Linked DNA regions of Sporosarcina pasteurii. The protein of the gene in region 2 binds, or shares a complex with, the protein of the main gene of each other region. Links are inferred from orthologs where the notes say so. Each region holds a gene or a part of one and is shown on either strand. Other genes may lie near its edges.

Region 1 (9,912 bases), 140 kb from region 2 along the record:
CATATTATAGCATAAATGCCAGATAGAGTGCTAAAATAGAACAAAATGAAATGAAAGAGGCTTAAAAATGGCATTTGACGGTTTATTTACAACAGCGATGGTTAACGAACTACAAGTTTTACAAGATGGTCGTATCTCTAGAATCCATCAACCGAACGGACATGAAGTCATTTTAACAATACGTTCGAAAGGTAAAAATTATCGACTGCTAGCGTCGATTCATCCTTCCTATTCGCGTATTCACTTCACAGAAGAAGCGATTACCAACCCACCTGAACCACCTATGTTTTGCATGGTACTTCGAAAGCATTTGGAAGGCGGATTTATTACCTCTGTTGAACAGTTTGAAACGGATAGAATTATAACGATGTCCATCCGTGCGAAAAACGAAATTGGAGACGATATCGACCGTAAACTGTACATAGAAATTATGGGGAGACATAGTAATATCATCCTTGTTGATCCAGCACGTGAGATGATTATCGACAGTTTGAAACATTTACCGCCATCGGTAAACAGTTATCGAACAGTCTTACCTGGTCAACCGTATATTCCGGCGCCACCCCAAGATAAAAACAATCCTTTTGCAACATCGGAAGAACAATTTGTAAGCTTACTTCCATCTATTGAAACTGGTCGCGACTTTGTACGGACCTTTTCTGGATTTTCTCCGATTAACGGAGAAGAACTTTTTCACCGATTACAAGGGGCAAACGATGAAAATCCTTATGCGGTATTTAAATCATTTCTCGCTTCTTTTAATACGATAAGTTGCAATCCAAATATAGCAGAAAAAGCGAATCGGACTGTATTCTCAGCGACAACTTTGTCACACGCCGATAAAACGATAGCCGAATTTAATACAGTAAGTGAACTGCTTGATAAAGTGTATTTCGAACGTGCAAAAAGAGAACGTGTCCGGTCACAAGCCGCTGACCTTGAACGTTGGTTAAACAATGAAATCACTAAGCTTAAAACAAAAATGGTGAAACTTGAAAAAGAGCAGAAATCCGCAGGAAAACTCGATACGTACCAATTATATGGGGAACTACTCACCGCAAATGGACACGCCATTCAAAAAGGGGCAACCGAGGCGACTGTTGATAACTATTATGAACAAGGAACGCAAATTACAATCCCACTTGATCCGCAAAAATCCGCATTTGAAAATGCACAGCGCTTTTTCTCGAGATATACAAAGGCCAAAAATGCTTTAGTGATGATTGCGGAACAACTAGAAATTACAAAGGATGATATCGAATACTTTGAAATGGTGAAACAACAAGTACTCCAAGCTTCACCAGACGATATCGCAGAAATACGTGAAGAATTGTATGAACTTGGCTATATGAAATCTCGTTCAAAAAATACTCGCAAGAAGAACAAACGACCGATGCCAGAAACCTATCATTCATCGACAGGGACTAAAATTTCAGTCGGAAAAAATAATAAACAAAATGATTATCTAACTTTCAAAATGGCTGCTAGAAACCATATTTGGCTGCATACAAAAGACATCCCAGGTTCTCATGTCGTCATCCATAGCGATTCACCAGACGAAACAACACTAACCGAAGCCGCAATATTAGCCGCTTACTTTAGTAAAGCACGCGAATCTTCATCAGTACCAGTTGACTATACAGAAGTTAAACAAGTTAAAAAACCAAATGGTGCAAAGCCAGGATTTGTCATTTACTTTGAACAAAAAACGTTATTTGTTACACCAGAAGAAGACTTAGTTAGAAAACTGTTCGGATAACTTCTACACGTAGATTTTCTAGCCAACGTAACTGTTGAGCCCTACACTCCCGGAAAAATAATAACAACAAAAATCCTCATTCAATTTAAATGATTGAGGATTTTTTCTACTTTTCATCAAGTTTTTGAGTATACACTAAAATATCTTTAATTAAACAATCTGACGGTCCCAAAAACGTATGGCTGCAATTGCGTCAATAAATTCCTGTGCAAAATCGCTCGTATTATCGGACATCACAACGCCTGGCTGACCTTCAAAACCATTAACAATGATCCACTCTTTCCCTTCACCAGTAGCACCGATTGGTTTATAATGATTGAAAGCCTGGTCAATAAAATAAGCAGATTTTTTATTAAATTTCGGACTTACACTACTACCCTTTACCATATAAACAGCATCGAATAGCACTGAGTCAACTGTTAGTAATGTATGGTCAACTTTAAGCCTTGTTCCACCCGCTCCCATGATTTCTCCAAGGTTTTCACTAATGATTTCCGGTTGAATACCTGCTGATTTCAATGCACCGAGCACGTAATTTACTTCATTGTCATCATATCCGTTTGTAATAATCACCGCAACCGTACGCGTGTTAGGAACCTTAATTGTATTTTCTTGGCTAAGTGCCGGTGATGACTTCGTGACATTGGACCCTCCGCTTTGAGGGGGTGCAATTCCGATATGTTCAGCAAATGCTGTTGTTAATTCCAAACTGACATGCGCAAACATATCAACCACTTGCTGTCTCACAGACATACTTTTCACTTTGCCAAGTTCAAATCTAAATGCATCGATAATATGCTGTTTTTCAATCGGTGTCATACTATTCCAAAAGAGGGTTGCTTGAGTAAAATGGTCTTTAAAACTATCACTTCTTGCCTGTACGACCCGACCTTCTACTTTTTCTTGGTAGTGCTCAAAACCGCCTTCTGCTGGGCTTGCCGGTGCTGGTGTATTCCCTGCAAGGGAGTTTCTATGATAACTTACTTTCCCAATATTAATCGTTTGTCGATGATATCCATCACGTTGATTATTGTGGATAGGCACCACTGGCCTGTTTATTGGCAACTCATGGAAGTTAGGGCCACCTAGACGAATTAACTGGGTATCGATATAGGAAAATAAACGCCCTTGCAATAGCGGATCATTTGTAAAATCTATTCCCGGTACAACATTACCTGGATGGAAAGCGACTTGCTCAATTTCAGCAAACGCATTATCTACGTTTCGATTCAACACCATTTTCCCGATAATTTGTACAGGCACATCTTCTTCGGGCCATAACTTTGTCGCATCTAATATATCAAAATCGAACATAAATTCATCTTCTTCTTTAATAATTTGAACCCCTAGTTCGAACTCTGGATAATTTCCTTTTTCGATATTGTTCCATAAATCACGGCGATGAAAGTCGGGGTCCTCCCCAGCTATTTTTTGCGCTTCATCCCAAACAAGAGAGTGTACGCCGAGTTTAGGTTTCCAATGGAATTTTACAAAATGTGCTTTTCCGGCTTCATTAACAAAACGAAAAGTATGAACGCCAAATCCATCCATCATCCTGAAGCTTCTTGGTATAGCACGATCCGACATCAGCCACATCATCATATGAGCTGTTTCCTGGTTGTTCGCAACAAAATCCCACAAAGTATCATGGGCAGATGATGCTTGAGGAATTTCATTGTCTGGCTCAGGCTTAATTGAATGAACAAAATCCGGGAATTTGATAGCGTCTTGAATGAAAAAGATTGGCATATTATTGGCAACTAGGTCATAATTTCCTTCTTCCGTATAGAATTTCGTTGCAAAACCACGTACATCTCGCACTGTATCTGCAGAACCACGCGAACCTACTACAGTTGAAAAGCGAACAAAAACTGGTGTTTTCTTACTCGGGTTATGCAAAAATTTAGCCCTCGTAAACTGCTGCATGTTTTCATACACTTGAAAATAGCCATGCGCAGCAAAACCGCGTGCATGAACAACCCGCTCTGGTATCCGTTCATGATCAAAGTGCGTCATTTTTTCTCTGAAATGAAAATCTTCCATTAAAGTCGGCCCACGTACACCAGCTTTTAAGGAAAACTCATCCTCCGACACCCTTAATCCTTGATTGGTCGTCAGTTTTTTGCCTTTATCGTCAACCCGAAACTGCTCTAACTGCTCATCTTTACTATTTTCATTAACATTGCGCTCATCAGCCATATCAATACCTCCCGCTCATTATTATGATTTACCCTCACAAATTAGAACGGGAACTGCTGTATATAGCGAACCACACAAGATTGAATTTACACTGCCGAGAAATTAACCAATCGCTTTTCTTAGCATATAAAGAAAAGCCTCCTTCGATTTTGTCGTTCAAACCAGAGGAGACTTTTCATTATTCAATTATCACAACAAACCTTCTCTTAATTTCCCATGCCAGTCTAACAGACTAGCAATCGCTGCATCATCAATTATGCCGTTCTCTTTAGACGCTTCAATTAAAGCGCCGAAATTCGTTAAGCTTTGATAGGTAAGTTTTTCCTCACCGAAAGCTTCATCCGCTTTTTCCAATTCGTATGTAAATATTGATACAACCCCTGTTACTTGCACACCTTCTGCATGAAGTGCCGCAGCAGCATTTAAACTGCTTCCCCCTGTGGAAATTAAATCTTCAACGATGATTGCTTTATCTTCCGCTGAGGTTTTCCCTTCAATTTGGCGACTACGACCATGCCCTTTGGCAGACGAACGTATGTAAACCATTGGCAATTGCAAGATATCTGCAACCCAAGCTGCATGGGGAATACCAGCCGTTGCTGTCCCTGCAATTACTGTTGTTTCTGGATAATGTTCGCGTATTAAGCTCGCCAATCCTTCCGCAATTTGCTTTCGGCCTATAGGGTCCGACATCGTTAAACGATTATCACAATAAATTGGAGATTGAATGCCAGATGCCCATGTAAAAGGTTCATTTGGACTCAATTCAACTGCACCGACTCGAAGTAAAATTTTTGCAATTTCTTTCTTATTCATCATCATTCAACCCTTCCCATTGTGCAGTAATGTTTTCATAAGCTGCTCGCGGATCAATCGCATTCGTAATTGCACGTCCCACAACAATATGTGTTGAACCTGAAATTCTTGCTATTTTGGGTGTTGCGATTCTTTTTTGATCATCTGTTTTGCTGTCAGCAAGACGAATACCCGGCGTTACTTTTAAAAATTCATTCCCACATCTTTCAGCAATTACGGCCGCTTCATGAACTGAACAAACAACTCCATCTAATCCAGCTTTTTTCGTCAACTTTGCATAATGCAAGACTGATTGCTTCAATGAAGTATTTATTAATTGTTCACTTCGCATTTGCTGTTCATCAGTTGAAGTAAGCTGAGTGACGGCTATAATTGATGGTCTAGTCATTCCAGCCGGCGTTCCTATATCCAACCCCTCAAGCGCTGCTTCCATCATCGCTCGTCCGCCTGCTGCATGAACATTGACGAGATCAGCTCCATGGCCAGCAAGCACTTCCATCGCAAGCTTTACCGTATTTGGAATATCATGCAGTTTCAAATCAAGAAAAACATTGTATCCACGCAACTTTAACTGTTCAACAATTGCAGGACCTTCTTTATAATAAAGTTGCATGCCTACTTTCACGTTCACATTCCCGTCAAAAGGCTCTAAAAATCTGAACGCTTCTTGAGCACTATGAAAATCGAGTGCAATGATTGGTAAGTGATTCATGAACGGTAACTCCTTCCGACAAGCTCAGAAATATGCTCGACACCTAATTCGTCAAGTTTCGCCGGCAGTTCCTCAATAATCGTAGGACAGACAAAAGGATTCACGAAATTCGCTGTTCCAACCGCTACAGCACTGGCTCCAGCAGATAAAAAGTCGATGACATCTTGTGCATTCATGATGCCGCCCATTCCAATAATTGGAACATTGACAATTTGACTCACTTCATAAATCATTTTTAAAGCAACTGGCTTTACTGCGGGGCCAGATAATCCTCCAGTGACGTTCGCAATAATCGGTTTTCCCGTCTTCTCGTCTAACCGCATGCCAAGCAATGTATTAATCATCGTAATGCCATCCGCGCCGCCTCTTTCAACCGCAAGTGCAATTTCCTTTACATCTGTCACATTCGGTGAAAGCTTTACATAAACAGGAACTTTTGAAACAGCTTTTACAGCTGCTGTTAATTCTTCCGCAATCAACGGATCCGTTCCGAATGTAATGCCTCCTTCTTTCACGTTTGGACAGGAAATATTCAGTTCGAGTGCATGAACATTTGGTGCTGTTGAAATGACTTTCGCAACTTCTACATAATCCGCTGTTTCCGTTCCCGCGACATTCGCAATGATTGGTACATCAAACTGCTCCAACCACGGTAGTTCATTCTCCATGACGCCAGTTAGTCCCGGATTTTGTAAACCGATGGCATTCAGCATGCCGGATGGTGTTTCAGCTACCCGCGGCGTCGGATTGCCAAGTCGCGGCTCAAGCGTTGTCGCTTTTATCATGATTGCGCCGAGTAATGATAAATCATACATTTTTCCATACTCTTGACCAAAACCGAAACAGCCAGAAGCAGGCATAATTGGATTTTTTAATTGTAACCCTGGTAACTCAACCGACAATCGATTCATATCGCAATCACCCCCGCTGGAAATACTGGTCCATCTGAACATACTTTAATATAATTCGCTTCAGCGCGTTCAGTCGTTTTACAAACACAAGCGAAACAAGCACCGACTCCACAACCCATTCGTTCTTCGAATGAAAGATAACCTTTCTTATTCGCATACATTTCTTGCACAGCTTTTAACATTGGCTGTGGGCCACAACTATAATACGTTGCAAATTGCTCACTTAAATTTTCCATAACTGTTGTGACAAAGCCTTCTGTTCCAATCGTACCATCTACAGTTACAATATACGTTTCACCAAGCGCCTTGAATTCCTCTTCATAAAAAACAACATTTTCCGATTGAAAGCCTAGGATATGGACACAAGTTACCCCTTTTGCCGTTAACTGTTTCGATAACTCATAGAGCGGAGGGACCCCAATCCCCCCACCGATTAAATACGCGACTTCTCCCGCTTTGGTTTCCGCAATTGGAAAACCGTTTCCAAGTGGTCCAAGAACGTCAACTCTATCGCCTTCATTTCTTTTCGATAAACTTCTCGTTCCATCGCCTTCCGCCCGGTAAATAATCGTTATCTCATCACTCTCTTGATCAATGGACGCAATCGAAATTGGTCGTCTTAACAACATATCAAATGCCTCACTGACACGAATGTGAATAAATTGGCCAGGTGCCTGGATTTCTTGGACTAGCTTTCCTTGAAGCTTCATCTCGAAAATATTGTGTGCGATTTCTCTCTGGGATTGAACAAGCATCGATTCTTGGATAATCATACAAGGACCTCCTGCGTCTGCTGGCTAGCCATCGGTTCCGCCTGGAATGTCATAGATTCGATCACTCGGAGCATTGCATTTGCCGTATCTAATGATGTAAAGCAAGGAATGCCATTTTCAACTGTTTGACGGCGAATACGGAAGCCATCTCTTTCTGGTTGCTTGCCTTTTGTTAACGTATTAATCACAAGTTGCGCTTCACCTTTTTGAATCACATCGAGTAACGTCGGTCCTTCAGAACCAATTTTATCTACCATATCTACGCGGATCCCTGCTGCCTGCAGTACGTTTGCTGTGCCTTCAGTCGCGAGTATCCGGTAACCAATTTCGGTAAAGCGCTTTGCCATGCCAACAATTTCTTCTTTATCTTTATCTGACACGGTCATGAGAACAGAACCGTATTCTTTAATTTTCATGCCTGCAGCAACTAGTCCTTTATATAGTGCTTTTTCTAGGGTCGTATCTTTCCCCATTACTTCCCCTGTCGATTTCATTTCCGGTCCTAACGTAATGTCTACGCGCCCCAATTTTTCGAATGAAAATACTGGAACTTTTACATAAACGCCTTCCGGAACTTTCGCTAAACCATTCGAATACCCTTGACTTGGTAACGTTTGACCAAGGACTGCTTTCGTCGCAACATTAGCCATTGGTATATTCGTAATTTTACTTAAGAAAGGTACTGTACGACTCGAACGTGGGTTGACTTCAATGACATACACTTCATCATTCGAAATGACATATTGAATATTGAGTAGACCGATAATCTTTAATCCTTGCGCCAATCTTGTTGTATAATCGGTGATTGTTTGAACATGTTTTTGTGATAAATTTTGAGGCGGATAGACAGCAATCGAATCACCCGAGTGTACCCCTGCACGTTCGATATGCTCCATAATGCCTGGAATTAAGACATTTTCACCGTCACTAATCGCATCTACTTCTATTTCAGTACCTGTTAAATAACGGTCAATTAACACCGGATGCTCAGGACTCGCTTCCACCGCATGCTCCATATAATAGATTAGCTCTTCTTCTTTATAAACAATTTCCATGGCACGCCCACCAAGTACGTAGGAAGGACGTACCAATACTGGATACCCAATTTCTGTTGCAATCGCGACCGCCTCTGGTACCGAAACTGCCGTTTTTCCTAACGGTTGCGGTATTTGAATGTCTCTTAAAGCACGCTCAAATTTATTACGATTTTCTGCACGGTCAATATCCTCAAGCGACGTTCCTAATATTTTAACACCCCGAGCCTCTAAACCTTCCGCTAAATTAATTGCCGTTTGTCCTCCAAATTGGACAATGACGCCTTCAGGTTGTTCAAGGTCAATGATGTTCATCACATCTTCTAATGTGAGCGGCTCGAAATAGAGTTTATCTGAAATAGAGAAATCCGTTGAAACTGTCTCAGGGTTATTATTGACAATAATTGCTTCATACCCTGCTTCTTGTATCGCCCAAACAGAGTGAACTGTCGCATAATCGAATTCAACCCCTTGACCAATTCGGATTGGACCTGAACCTAACACGACAACGCTTTTCTTATCCGTTTGAACAGATTCATTTTCCTCTTCATACGTCCCGTAAAAATAAGGGGTATCAGATTCATATTCGCCTGCACAAGTATCTACCTTTTTATAAACTGGTACGATTCCTTGCTCTTTACGGAATTGATAAATCTCTTTCTCGGTAACATTCCAAAGTTTTGCAATCGAAACATCTGCAAAACCCATTCTTTTTGCTTCATATAATACTTCTTCTTTAAATGGATTGCCTTTTACTTTCTCTTCAAAGTTAATAATCTTTTCAAATTTACGCAGGTAGAATTCATTGATCATACTCCATTCATGGAGCGTTTCAATTGAAACACCTCGACGAAGCGCTTCACCAATAAAGAATAATCGTTCATCCCCCGCACGTCGAATTCTTTTTTCAATCCAATCGATATCCATCGTATGACCATCTTTTAAAGATAAATCAAAGAATCCCATCTCTAATGAACGAACAGCTTTTAAAATGGATTCTTCAAAAGTCCGACCAATGGCCATTACTTCTCCAGTCGCCTTCATTTGTGTGCCAAGATTTCGCTTAGCAGATTCAAATTTATCAAATGGCCATCGCGGAATTTTTGTCACGACATAATCAAGTGTCGGCTCGAAGCAAGCATAAGTCGTGCCTGTTACGGGGTTTTTCATTTCATCTAATGTAAGCCCGACTGCAATCTTTGCTGCTAGTTTCGCGATTGGGTAGCCTGTCGCTTTCGACGCAAGTGCCGAAGAACGACTCACTCGTGGGTTGACCTCAATAATATAGTAATCAAAACTATGAGGGTCGAGTGCTAACTGAACGTTACAACCGCCCTCGATTCCAAGTGCGCGAATAATTTTCAAGGAAACATTTCGTAGCATTTGATACTCGCGATCTGTCATTGTTTGACTCGGTGCAGTAACAATGGAATCTCCTGTATGAATGCCGACTGCATCAACGTTTTCCATATTACAAACGACGATGGCATTGTCCTGACTATCTCGCATGACTTCATATTCAATCTCTTTAAAACCTGCGATAGATTTTTCCAATAAACACTGTGTCACTGGACTTGACTTCAACCCATTTGCGACGATTTCTTCAAGTTCTTCATCGTTATGACAAATTCCACCGCCCGTTCCCCCTAATGTAAAAGCAGGACGAACGATGACCGGATAGCCGATTCTTTCTACGAATGCGTACGCC
Region 2 (9,924 bases):
CAAAAGAAGTCATTGCAAATGTCCAAAAACCTATGCTTTTTATCCATAGTCTAGAAGATGATTTTATTCTTCCCTACATGACAGAGGAATTGTACGAAAAGAAAATCGGTTCTAAAATGTTAAAGCTTTTTGATAAAGGTGCACATGCAAAATCGTTTAATGACAACCCTGAAGAATATGAAAAAACGGTACAAGAATTCCTTCAAAAGTTTGTGCTCTAATGAAATTCAAGAGCATCATGCCATGGGAAGCACTGGAATGCCCGCAGACAAAGATGCTTGAACAAATTATACTAGAAAAATAAACAACCCGTTGATTTTCTCAACGGGTCCATTTATTGCTTATTTCTTTTTTGACTTTTTGTCCTTCTTATCGCTCATTTTATTCATCTGATTCATCATCTGATTGATGCGCTTTTGTGAAGGTTTTTGCCCCATTTGCATCATCATCATTCGTAGCATATCCTCATTAATCGGCGGGTTCTCTTCCAAGTATTTCATCATATATTGACGTGCAATGAAAAATCCAAGGGCCACACCAGCTAATAGCGCGACGATGATGATTATTATCCACCAAATCGTTGCCATTCGCTATACCTCCTTCACTTCTGTTGTTCAAAAATACGGTTCCATGAAGGATTATACAACACTACGCGCGGATATACTACCATTTCATCGAAAAACTACTGCACTTTTATATTTTTCTTGTGTATGCTTAACAGGTTTCAACCATCCCCACTCACCTTGACCATTCATGATTGCGAAAAAACGTCTATCCGCTTCAGATAACGCGACGAATAAATCAAGATCTAGCATCCTAGAACCATCACATTTCACCGTTAATGAGTAGGGAGAAAATGTGATTAGAATCGTTCCTTTCACTGGATGTGTTAATTTATATTGTCCATTTTCTAGTCTTACTGTCGTGTATATCTCACCGAGCCTTGCAACAATCGCATGATCAACTGATTCCTGATCTACAATATCACATAGATAACGGACTTCCTGTAAATCATCACTACGATTTACATTTTCTTTCAATAAGTCATATAAGAGTTGCTCACGTCCAAGAATAAATTGTTCATACATTTCCTTAATTTTATAAATACCGTATGATCGCATATCCCCCACCCCCTACTACAGATGATACATACTCTTCTTTAAAAAGGCTGTCACACTGTGATGGATTCCTTCACTATTATCGTCGAATTTTGTCGGTAATTACAATAATCAGTCTTATCTGAATTCAGGTACTGAAAAAGGTATAATCTAATTCATTTCATACAAAAAAAGTTTCAATGCCGCCTGAACGACATTGAAACCTTTTATTTTACGCTTCTAGTAAAGCCTTTACTTTAGAGACAACATTTTCTACTGTGAAGCCATATTTTTCAATGACAATATTTCCTGGTGCGCTTGCTCCGAATGTATCGATTGCAAGAACATCACCTTCGTCACCTGTATATTTATGCCAGCCTAGTGACGCACCCATTTCGATACCTAGACGCTTTTTAACGTTTTTCGGTAGGACGCTGTCTTTATATGCTTGATCTTGTTTCTCAAACAGATCCCAAGACGGCATAGATACGACTGATGCATCAATACCTTCTTCCTTAAGCGCTTTTTGTGCTGAAACTGCTAAGTTTACTTCTGAACCAGTTGCTAATAAAATCGCATCCGCTTGATCTTTTGATGCAGGAGATACAACGTAAGCACCCTTAGAAACGCCTTCCATTGCAAGCTCAGCTGATTTTGGTAAAACATCAAGGTTTTGACGTGATAACACAAGTGCAGTTGGCGTTCTTTCCGAACTTACTGCCATTTTCCATGCAGCAGCTGTTTCATTCGCATCAGCTGGACGGATAACAGATAATCCTGGCATTGCGCGAAGTGCTGCTAAGTGCTCGACAGGCTCATGAGTTGGACCGTCTTCCCCTACTGCTACGCTGTCATGCGTAAATACGTAAGTTACAGGAACTTCCATTAATGCTGAAAGTCGAACTGCTGGACGTACGTAGTCACTGAATACGAAGAACGTCCCGCCGTATACGTGTAGACCGCCATGCAGTGCCATACCGTTTAATGCAGTACCCATTGCAAACTCTCTAACACCGAACCAAATATTACGTCCCGCGTAGTTTGCTGGTAGGAATGCATCTGAACCTTTAATCATTGTATTATTTGAACCTGCAAGGTCTGCACTTCCTCCAAATAATGCCGGGACAACTTCTGCAATTGCGTTTATTGCATCTCCAGAAGCTGCACGCGTTGCGAGGGATGTGCCTTCCTCATACTTTGGTAAAATGTCATCAAAGTTTTCTGGAAGTTTACCTGCGATCGCATCTTGCAATTCCGTCGCAAGCTCAGCATGTTCAGCTTGATAACTTTCGAATAACTCGTTCCATTGTTGTTCTTTCTCTAGGCCTAACTTAGTTGTCGCTTCTCGGAAACTTTCATAAACCTCTTCTGGAACATGGAAATCTTCTTCAAATGTCCACTTGTAATAGTCTTTTGTTAACTTCATTTCATCTTCACCGAGCGGCGCACCGTGTGAAGCAGAACTGCCGGATTTATTTGGAGAACCGTAACCAATCACTGTTTTAATTTCAATCATTGTCGGGCCGCCAACATTCTCTTTCGCTTCTTCAATTGCATTTGAAATAAGTCCAACGTTATTTCCATCTTCAACACGGATGTAATTCCAACCATATGACTCAAAACGTTTTTGAATATTTTCAGTGAATGACATATCCAAGTCGCCATCTAATGAAATGTCATTACTATCGTAAAGAACGATAAGTTTATTTAGTTGTAGGTGTCCTGCAAGTGAAATTGCCTCTGCAGCGACACCTTCCATTAAGTCCCCATCTCCACATAGTGCATATGTATAGTGGTCAACGACATCGAAACCAGGTTTGTTATATTTGGCCGCTAAATGTTTTTCTGCCATTGCCATACCAACAGCCATACCAATCCCTTGGCCAAGCGGTCCAGTTGTTGCTTCTACGCCATCTGTGTATCTGTATTCAGGGTGACCAGGTGTTTTGGAGTCCCATTGTCTGAAATTCTTAATTTCTTCCATAGGCAAATCGTAGCCAGATAGGTGAAGTAGGCTGTATAACAACATAGAGCCATGTCCAGCTGATAAAATAAAACGGTCGCGGTTAAACCACTGTGGGTTAGAAGGATTGTGATGCATGTGCTTTGCCCAAAGTGTATAGGCCATTGGCGCAGCCCCCATCGGCAGTCCTGGATGACCGGATTTCGCCTTTTCTATTGCATCAATTGAGAGTGTTCGGATTGTATTAATTGCAAGTTGATCAATTTGTTGAGTCATAATGAATGTACTTCCTTTCGCTTTTCAATCATTTACTTACTCTTACAGTTTAGACAAATTTCTGTGTAAAAACAATTTTAATGAAGTAAATCATAGATTTTATTACTGTTTGGATTGTCGATTTTTTGCTTGCTTCACTTTCTCCGGTGTTACATCATTACCTTCGGGATCGATGACTTGAACATTTTCAATCGTTTCCCGCATGTTAGAACGGAAAGATGCAAGATATTCTTGTCGCAGTTTGCTCTGCTCTTTCGCTTCTTCCATCGAAAGCCCCGACGTTTTGGATTTCTTCGATAGTTCATTAATACGGTTTATTTTTTCTTTTGATAACATATACGTTCCTCCATAAATTTAACATAACGAGTTAATTTCATAAATCTCACTTAATTATCTCACATTTCAGCAGTTTATTCATTCAGGAAAATAAAATGAATAACATAGTTAAAAGATATACAAAAAAAGCAAGAAGTGCAATGTTTCAGCCTTCCTGCTCCTCTATATATTCTCTATAACGTCTATGAACAGTTGCTTTACTTAAATCATGCCCTAATCCGTTCAATACACTCGTAATTTCTTCAAATGTAAGACCTTTATTGCGTAGTGAAACAATTTCACTCACTGGAACCTCAATCCGTTCACGGCCCTCGAGATTCCCTCTATTTTTGAGGTTCTTCTCGGGACGATACCCTTCTCTTACTGCGCGGCGCATCCCGCGTTTTATTTTGGCATTATGTATTTTCCTTTGATATTCTTCAACAAGCGCAAGGATTTCTAACAGCATTGTATCCATCTCATTTAATGAAATGGGACCACTATTATGATACGTAAAAATGTCAGTATTCGTTTTAGCTAATAAATGGTACACCGCCATTCTAGCATTTCCACGTCCTATACGCGTTTCATCTTGAATAAGGACTGCATCAACCTCATTTTTTTGTACATAATCTAGTAAATCTAACAAACCTTCACGTTCAATATCAAAACCACTATGCTGATCTGAAAACGATGCTTGTACATCAAAATTAAATTGCTCTGCCATATTTTGTAATTCTTCCTGTTGTCTGTCTAGTGATTGTTCTTGTGTTTCTTTTTCAGTACTCACTCGACAATAGATTACACAGCTTTTACTCTTCACTTTCCGTCCTCCAATGTGTTTGTTGCAATATCATTCAATTTAAATTCTTGTGGCGTCGCAGGAACACGTATTTTTTCCCCTACCTTTATCGTTGTGGATGACAGATTGTTTATCTTCACAATTTCATTTATCCATTTATCTGTAGGGATATTTTCCGCATACTTTTCAGAATACCCCCATAACGTATCACCCTCTGCAACTGTTAAATATTCATAAGTTACATCTTGTTCTAACTTCTTGATACCCGCCATCGTAAATATTATAAATAGCACCATAACAAATAGTATATAATTATATTTCTTTATGAAATTCAATGTAACTCCCCCTACTAAGAATACTTACTCAGAATACTTGTTCGGAATACCTGTTCTCATATTAGGATAGTTTTTTTCATTTGTCAATACTTTCGTTCGAACTAGCGTTTGTTTTTTTATACGAACGCTGTTATACTAAATTCAACGATAGAATTCATGTTCGAGTAGATTAATGCTCTGAATAGATGAAATAATTTAAAGAGGTGAATGAGATGACAAAGATTTCAAAAAGACAAGAAGCCATCATGGATTTCATTAAATCCGAAGTAAATCAAAAAGGGTATCCACCTTCTGTAAGAGAAATTGGCGCTGCAGTTGGATTAGCTTCTAGCTCAACTGTTCACGGGCATTTAGCACGCTTAGAAAGCAAAGGCTATATTAGACGTGATCCAACAAAACCACGTGCAATTGAAGTTTTAGATCCTGAAGGTCTAGAAGCGATTAAGCCGGGCGTTTTGCATGTTCCACTTATCGGAAAAGTTACAGCTGGACAACCGATTACAGCAATTGAAAATATTGAAGAATACTTTCCTTTACCTGAGTCATTCGGAACAAACGAAGATAATCTGTTCATGTTAGAAATTGTTGGCGATAGTATGATTGAAGCGGGTATTTTAAATGGCGATTACGTTGTTGTAAAACAAAAGAGTACGGCGGATAACGGTGAAATCGTTGTTGCCATGACCGAAGAAGAAGAAGCAACTGTTAAAAGATTTTTCAAAGAGAAAAATTACTTCAGACTTCAACCAGAAAACGCTTCGATGGACCCAATTATCGTCGACAACGTGTCCATTTTAGGTAAAGTAGTCGGCGTTTACAGAACGATTCATTAATCACCTAAAATAGTGTATGTGCCGTCTCAATTAAATAGCACCACAAAAAAGAGTTTAGGATATTCACCCTAAACTCTTTTTTTAATCGCTAACTTTTTCATGATCTCGTGTCGCATCTACCCGGCGGTTTCAGCTTTTCTTGTGATCCAGCTTCAGGCGTCAGATGCTCGGGTCATAAGTAAACTGACTATGTGGCAAAGATCGCCACGTCGTCAGTTTAGCTTATGCCTGTCGCATCTAATCGACGCCTTCAGCTTTTCTTGTGATCCAGCTTCAGGTGCCAGCCCTTCGAGTCGCTTCAACCCGCCAGTCAAAGTCAAAAAGCGACTTTGGCTGGCGGGTCTCCAGCGCTTGTCAGGGCTAACCGGCACCTTCAGCTTTTCATGATCAATCCTTCTTTGATTAGTTTTTCTGTTGAGGAAAGAACGGCTGCTTTTACGTGTTCGTATGTTAGGCCACCTTGTACGTATGCAGTGTATGGCGGTCTAATTGGGCCGTCTGCTGTTAGTTCAATGCTTGAACCTTGGATGAATGTTCCTGCTGCCATAATGACATCATCTGTGTAGCCCGGCATTTCCGATGGAACCGGTGCAAAATGAGCATTGATTGGGGAGTTTTCTTGAATCGTCTGGCAAAAAGCAATCATTTGTTCAGCATTCGCAAAGGACACCGATTGAATCAAATCTGTTCGTTCGGTCGTATAATGTGGTGTTGTCACAAGTCCATAGCTATCTAATAGCGCAGCCGTGAAAATTGCACCTTTGACTGCTTGACTGACGATATGTGGTGCTAGGAAAAAGCCTTGGTACATTTCAAGCAATGTATCTAATGAAGCACCCGCCTCTGCTCCTAATCCAGGAGAAGTCATTCGATTCGCACATAACTCAACAAGCGCTTCTTTCCCTGCAATATATCCGCCTGTTCTTACAAGTCCGCCGCCCGGATTTTTAATTAAAGAGCCCGCCATTAAATCAACGCCAACTTCAGTAGGTTCTAGTTCTTCAACAAATTCTCCGTAGCAATTGTCGACGAATACAATCACGTCAGGCGCTATCGCTTTTACTTTCTCGACCATTTCCTTAATTTCGCGGACCATAAAAGATGGCCGATCCGAATAACCTTTAGAACGTTGAATCCCAATTACTTTCGTTTTGTCGTGAATGTTTTTTTCAACTTCTTCAAAATCCACAGAACCATCTTCTAATAAGTCGATATGTTTGTATGTAATGCCGTAGTCAGCAAGTGACCCAGTATCTTTGCCATTACCACTCACAATAGAGTCAAGCGTATCGTAAGGTTTTCCAGTAATATATAATAACTCATCACCTGGGCGTAATACGCCAAATAAACTGATGGAAATGGCATGCGTTCCAGAGATGATTTGGTTACGTACGAGACAGCTTTCTGCACCAAAAGTTTCCGCATACACTCGCTCTAATACGTCACGTCCTTCATCATCATAGCCATACCCTGTTGATCCAGTTAAATGGAAATCACTAACACGGTTATTGCGAAATGCTGCCAGGACCTTTTTTTGATTTGCATATGAAATTCGTTCAATCTGTTTGAAATAAGGCGTGAGTTTTTCTTCAATTCCCTCTACTTTATTAGTTAAATTTAATTCTTCATTTAGATCCATAATGATTTTGCCTCTCTCTGTTGTATATTCATCTAATCATTTTATCAGTTTGTAGCAGTAGGTCAACGTTTCCTGCTTTTCATTCACTTTTCAATCGCGTAATTCTTTCGATTTTCTAAATACGATATTCTTTATAGTCAATTAGCGTATGTTATGATTAATCAAACAACAATGGAAATCCGTTCGAAATGGGGGATATGTGTTGGCTTGGGATGTCTTCAGTTTTATCGGTACAGTTGCATTTGCAATTTCTGGTGCGATTATTGCGATGGAAGAAGAATATGATTTGTTAGGTGTTTATATATTAGGGACGGTCACCGCATTTGGTGGAGGGGCCCTTAGAAATCTGCTGATAGGCCTCCCACCTACAGCCTTATGGAGTCAAGGATTTTTATTTCAAGTTGCCATAATTTCCATTACAATTATCTTTTTATTTCCAAATCATTTAATCACCCATTGGGAACGATGGGGCACCTATTTTGATGCAGTTGGCCTTTCAGCATTTGCTATACAAGGTGCTATGTTCGCTGTAGAATTGGAACTTCCAATTAGCGCGGTCATTGTTGCCGCCATTTTAACTGGTTCGGGTGGGGGCATCATTCGAGATTTACTTGCAGGCAGACGGCCATTAGTCTTTAAAAGAGAAATTTATGCTGTCTGGGCGGCTGTTGGGGGATTATTCGTCGGTCTCGGCTTATTTAACAATGATATTGCCTTATATCTTTTACTCGTAGTGATCACTTCTCTTCGAATTTTGTCTTTAATTTATCACTGGACACTTCCTGTCAAATCAATTGTTAATAAATAAAAAAGCGGAACTTGGTTTTTTAAGCCTAGTTCCACTTTTAGTTATTCTTCTAAGTCCATCGTAATTGTTTTTGTCGGTACATAAGTCGAAATAGCATGCTTATAAATGAGTTGCTGTTTGCCTTCCGTTTCTAGCAGGATCGTGTAATTATCATAAGATTTTATCAATCCTTTTAACTGAAAACCATTCATCAAAAATACGGTCACAAAAACATTGTTTTTGCGTAATGTGTTTAAAAAGACATCTTGCATATTCCCTTGTGTCATTGATATATTCCTCCCATTCCAATGTACTACTTGAGTTCTCCTCTATCTATTTCGCTGCAAAATTTGAAAATCCTTCAAAATAATTGAAATTTCTTTCAAAATTTCCTCTGTCCCTCGTTCAGCATCAAACCAAATAATATCAAGTTTATTTCTAAAGTAAGTCATTTGACGTTTTGCATAGTTACGCGTACTTTTTTTAATGGCTTCTACTGCATCTTCATATGACATTTTTCCTTCCAAATACCCTTGAAGTTCACGATACCCGATCGCCCGCATTGATTGGGTATCTTGAATGCCTTTTTGTAAAAGGTTGTCCACTTCATCTAGAAAACCTTGTTCCATCATCATTTCTGAACGCATATTAATTCGGTCGTAAAGAACTTCACGATTCATGTCTAAGCCAACGATTAAATGATTAAAGAGCGCTTGATTGCCAGCATTTTGTTCATGTTCATTTTTCGTTCTTCCAGTGACTTCGATAATTTCAAGCGCTCGAATGATGCGTCGATGATTATTCGGATGAATTTTCTCTGCACCTACCGGATCTATTCTGACCAATTTTTCATATAAATAGTCTGGCCCTAGTTCTTCTAACTCGTTTTCTAATCGACTTCGAACTTCAGGATCGGATGCTTCTTCTGTAAATCGAAAATCATAGAGGACAGATTGAATATATAATCCTGTTCCTCCAACAATAATTGGCAATTTTCCCCGGGCTTGAATATCTTTAATCCAACCTCTTACTTCTGCTTGGTATTCTGCTACCGAAAAACTTTCTGTCGGTTCTTTCGTATCAAACAAGTGATGCGGCACGCCGTCCATTTCGTCTTTCGTAATTTTTGCGGTACCAATATCAAACCCTTTATACACTTGTGTTGAATCGCCATTAATAATTTCCCCGTCAAGCAATTTAGCTAATTCAACACTCAGCGCAGTTTTACCTGAGGCAGTTGGTCCTACAATTGCCAGTACATCTAATTTATTTTTCATCTTTTTTCTATCCACTCCAACACAGCCTGAATGACTTCTTTCCGAGTTGAGTCCCCAAGGAGTTCATGTCTTCCGCCCTCGAATAATAATACAGTGACATCTTCAATTTTCGCTTTCTCATATTGCTTTGCAACTTTCCATAATGCTTTTCCGTTATTGCCCACTGGATCTTCTGTCCCACCAAATAATAAAATAGGTAGCCTTTTCGGTGTGCGTGCAATTTCCTTTGTATTATGGATAAGGCCTAGTCCTGAAAATAAATCAAGGAAAAATTGCGTCGTCGGAATGAATCCACAAAACTCATCATTTATATAAGTAAATACAAGCGTATTATTTTTTGATATCCAATCAAATTTAGTTGACGGTTTTTTAATCCCACGGTTGAAACTGCCAAACACGAGCGCGTCTAGTAATTTATTCTGCTGTGCATAACCGGCTTTTCTACCCATAATATGACCAATTGCTTGGCCGGCATAACGAGCGACTCCACCATCATCGCCAGTAGCCGAAAGGACAACTAAATCGACAAGATAGCCATATAATTGAATAAAACGTCTAGCAATAAAAGACCCCATACTATGTCCTAACAGTATAAACTTT

What was found.
Region 1: the proteins of hfq (region 2) and AB1H92_RS10150 are in contact, whole or in part, in a crystal structure (PDB 3VU3), measured with the Escherichia coli proteins. The link is inferred for Sporosarcina pasteurii from one-to-one orthologs.

The regions. Positions count from the first base shown.
Region 1 is NZ_CP160452.1:2,149,337-2,159,248, forward strand. Bases 1,435-4,408 are described here. They hold AB1H92_RS10150 (catalase), read right to left. Parts: upstream 3,959-4,408; coding sequence 1,910-3,958; downstream 1,435-1,909. Other genes in these bases: AB1H92_RS10145 (NFACT family protein), read left to right, coding at 1,435-1,759; pyrE (orotate phosphoribosyltransferase), read right to left, coding at 4,148-4,408. Also shown: more of AB1H92_RS10145, read left to right, coding at 68-1,434; more of pyrE, read right to left, coding at 4,409-4,777; pyrF (orotidine-5'-phosphate decarboxylase), read right to left, coding at 4,767-5,486; AB1H92_RS10165 (dihydroorotate dehydrogenase), read right to left, coding at 5,483-6,397; AB1H92_RS10170 (dihydroorotate dehydrogenase electron transfer subunit), read right to left, coding at 6,394-7,170; carB (carbamoyl-phosphate synthase large subunit), read right to left, coding at 7,167-9,912.
Region 2 is NZ_CP160452.1:2,001,908-2,011,831, forward strand. What follows is about bases 6,723-9,708. They hold hfq (RNA chaperone Hfq), read right to left. Parts: upstream 8,335-9,708; coding sequence 8,110-8,334; downstream 6,723-8,109. Other genes in these bases: AB1H92_RS09460 (methionine gamma-lyase family protein), read right to left, coding at 6,723-7,260; AB1H92_RS09465 (trimeric intracellular cation channel family protein), read left to right, coding at 7,463-8,068; miaA (tRNA (adenosine(37)-N6)-dimethylallyltransferase MiaA), read right to left, coding at 8,377-9,324; AB1H92_RS09480 (alpha/beta fold hydrolase), read right to left, coding at 9,321-9,708. In the rest of the region: AB1H92_RS09420 (alpha/beta hydrolase), read left to right, coding at 1-221; AB1H92_RS09425 (YneF family protein), read right to left, coding at 342-587; sporulation inhibitor of replication protein SirA, read right to left, coding at 672-1,121; tkt (transketolase), read right to left, coding at 1,330-3,336; AB1H92_RS09440 (DUF896 domain-containing protein), read right to left, coding at 3,439-3,672; AB1H92_RS09445 (recombinase family protein), read right to left, coding at 3,818-4,474; AB1H92_RS09450 (LysM peptidoglycan-binding domain-containing protein), read right to left, coding at 4,471-4,788; transcriptional repressor LexA, read left to right, coding at 5,001-5,621; more of AB1H92_RS09460, read right to left, coding at 5,995-6,722; more of AB1H92_RS09480, read right to left, coding at 9,709-9,924. UniProt on the Escherichia coli protein: RNA chaperone that binds small regulatory RNA (sRNAs) and mRNAs to facilitate mRNA translational regulation in response to envelope stress, environmental stress and changes in metabolite concentrations.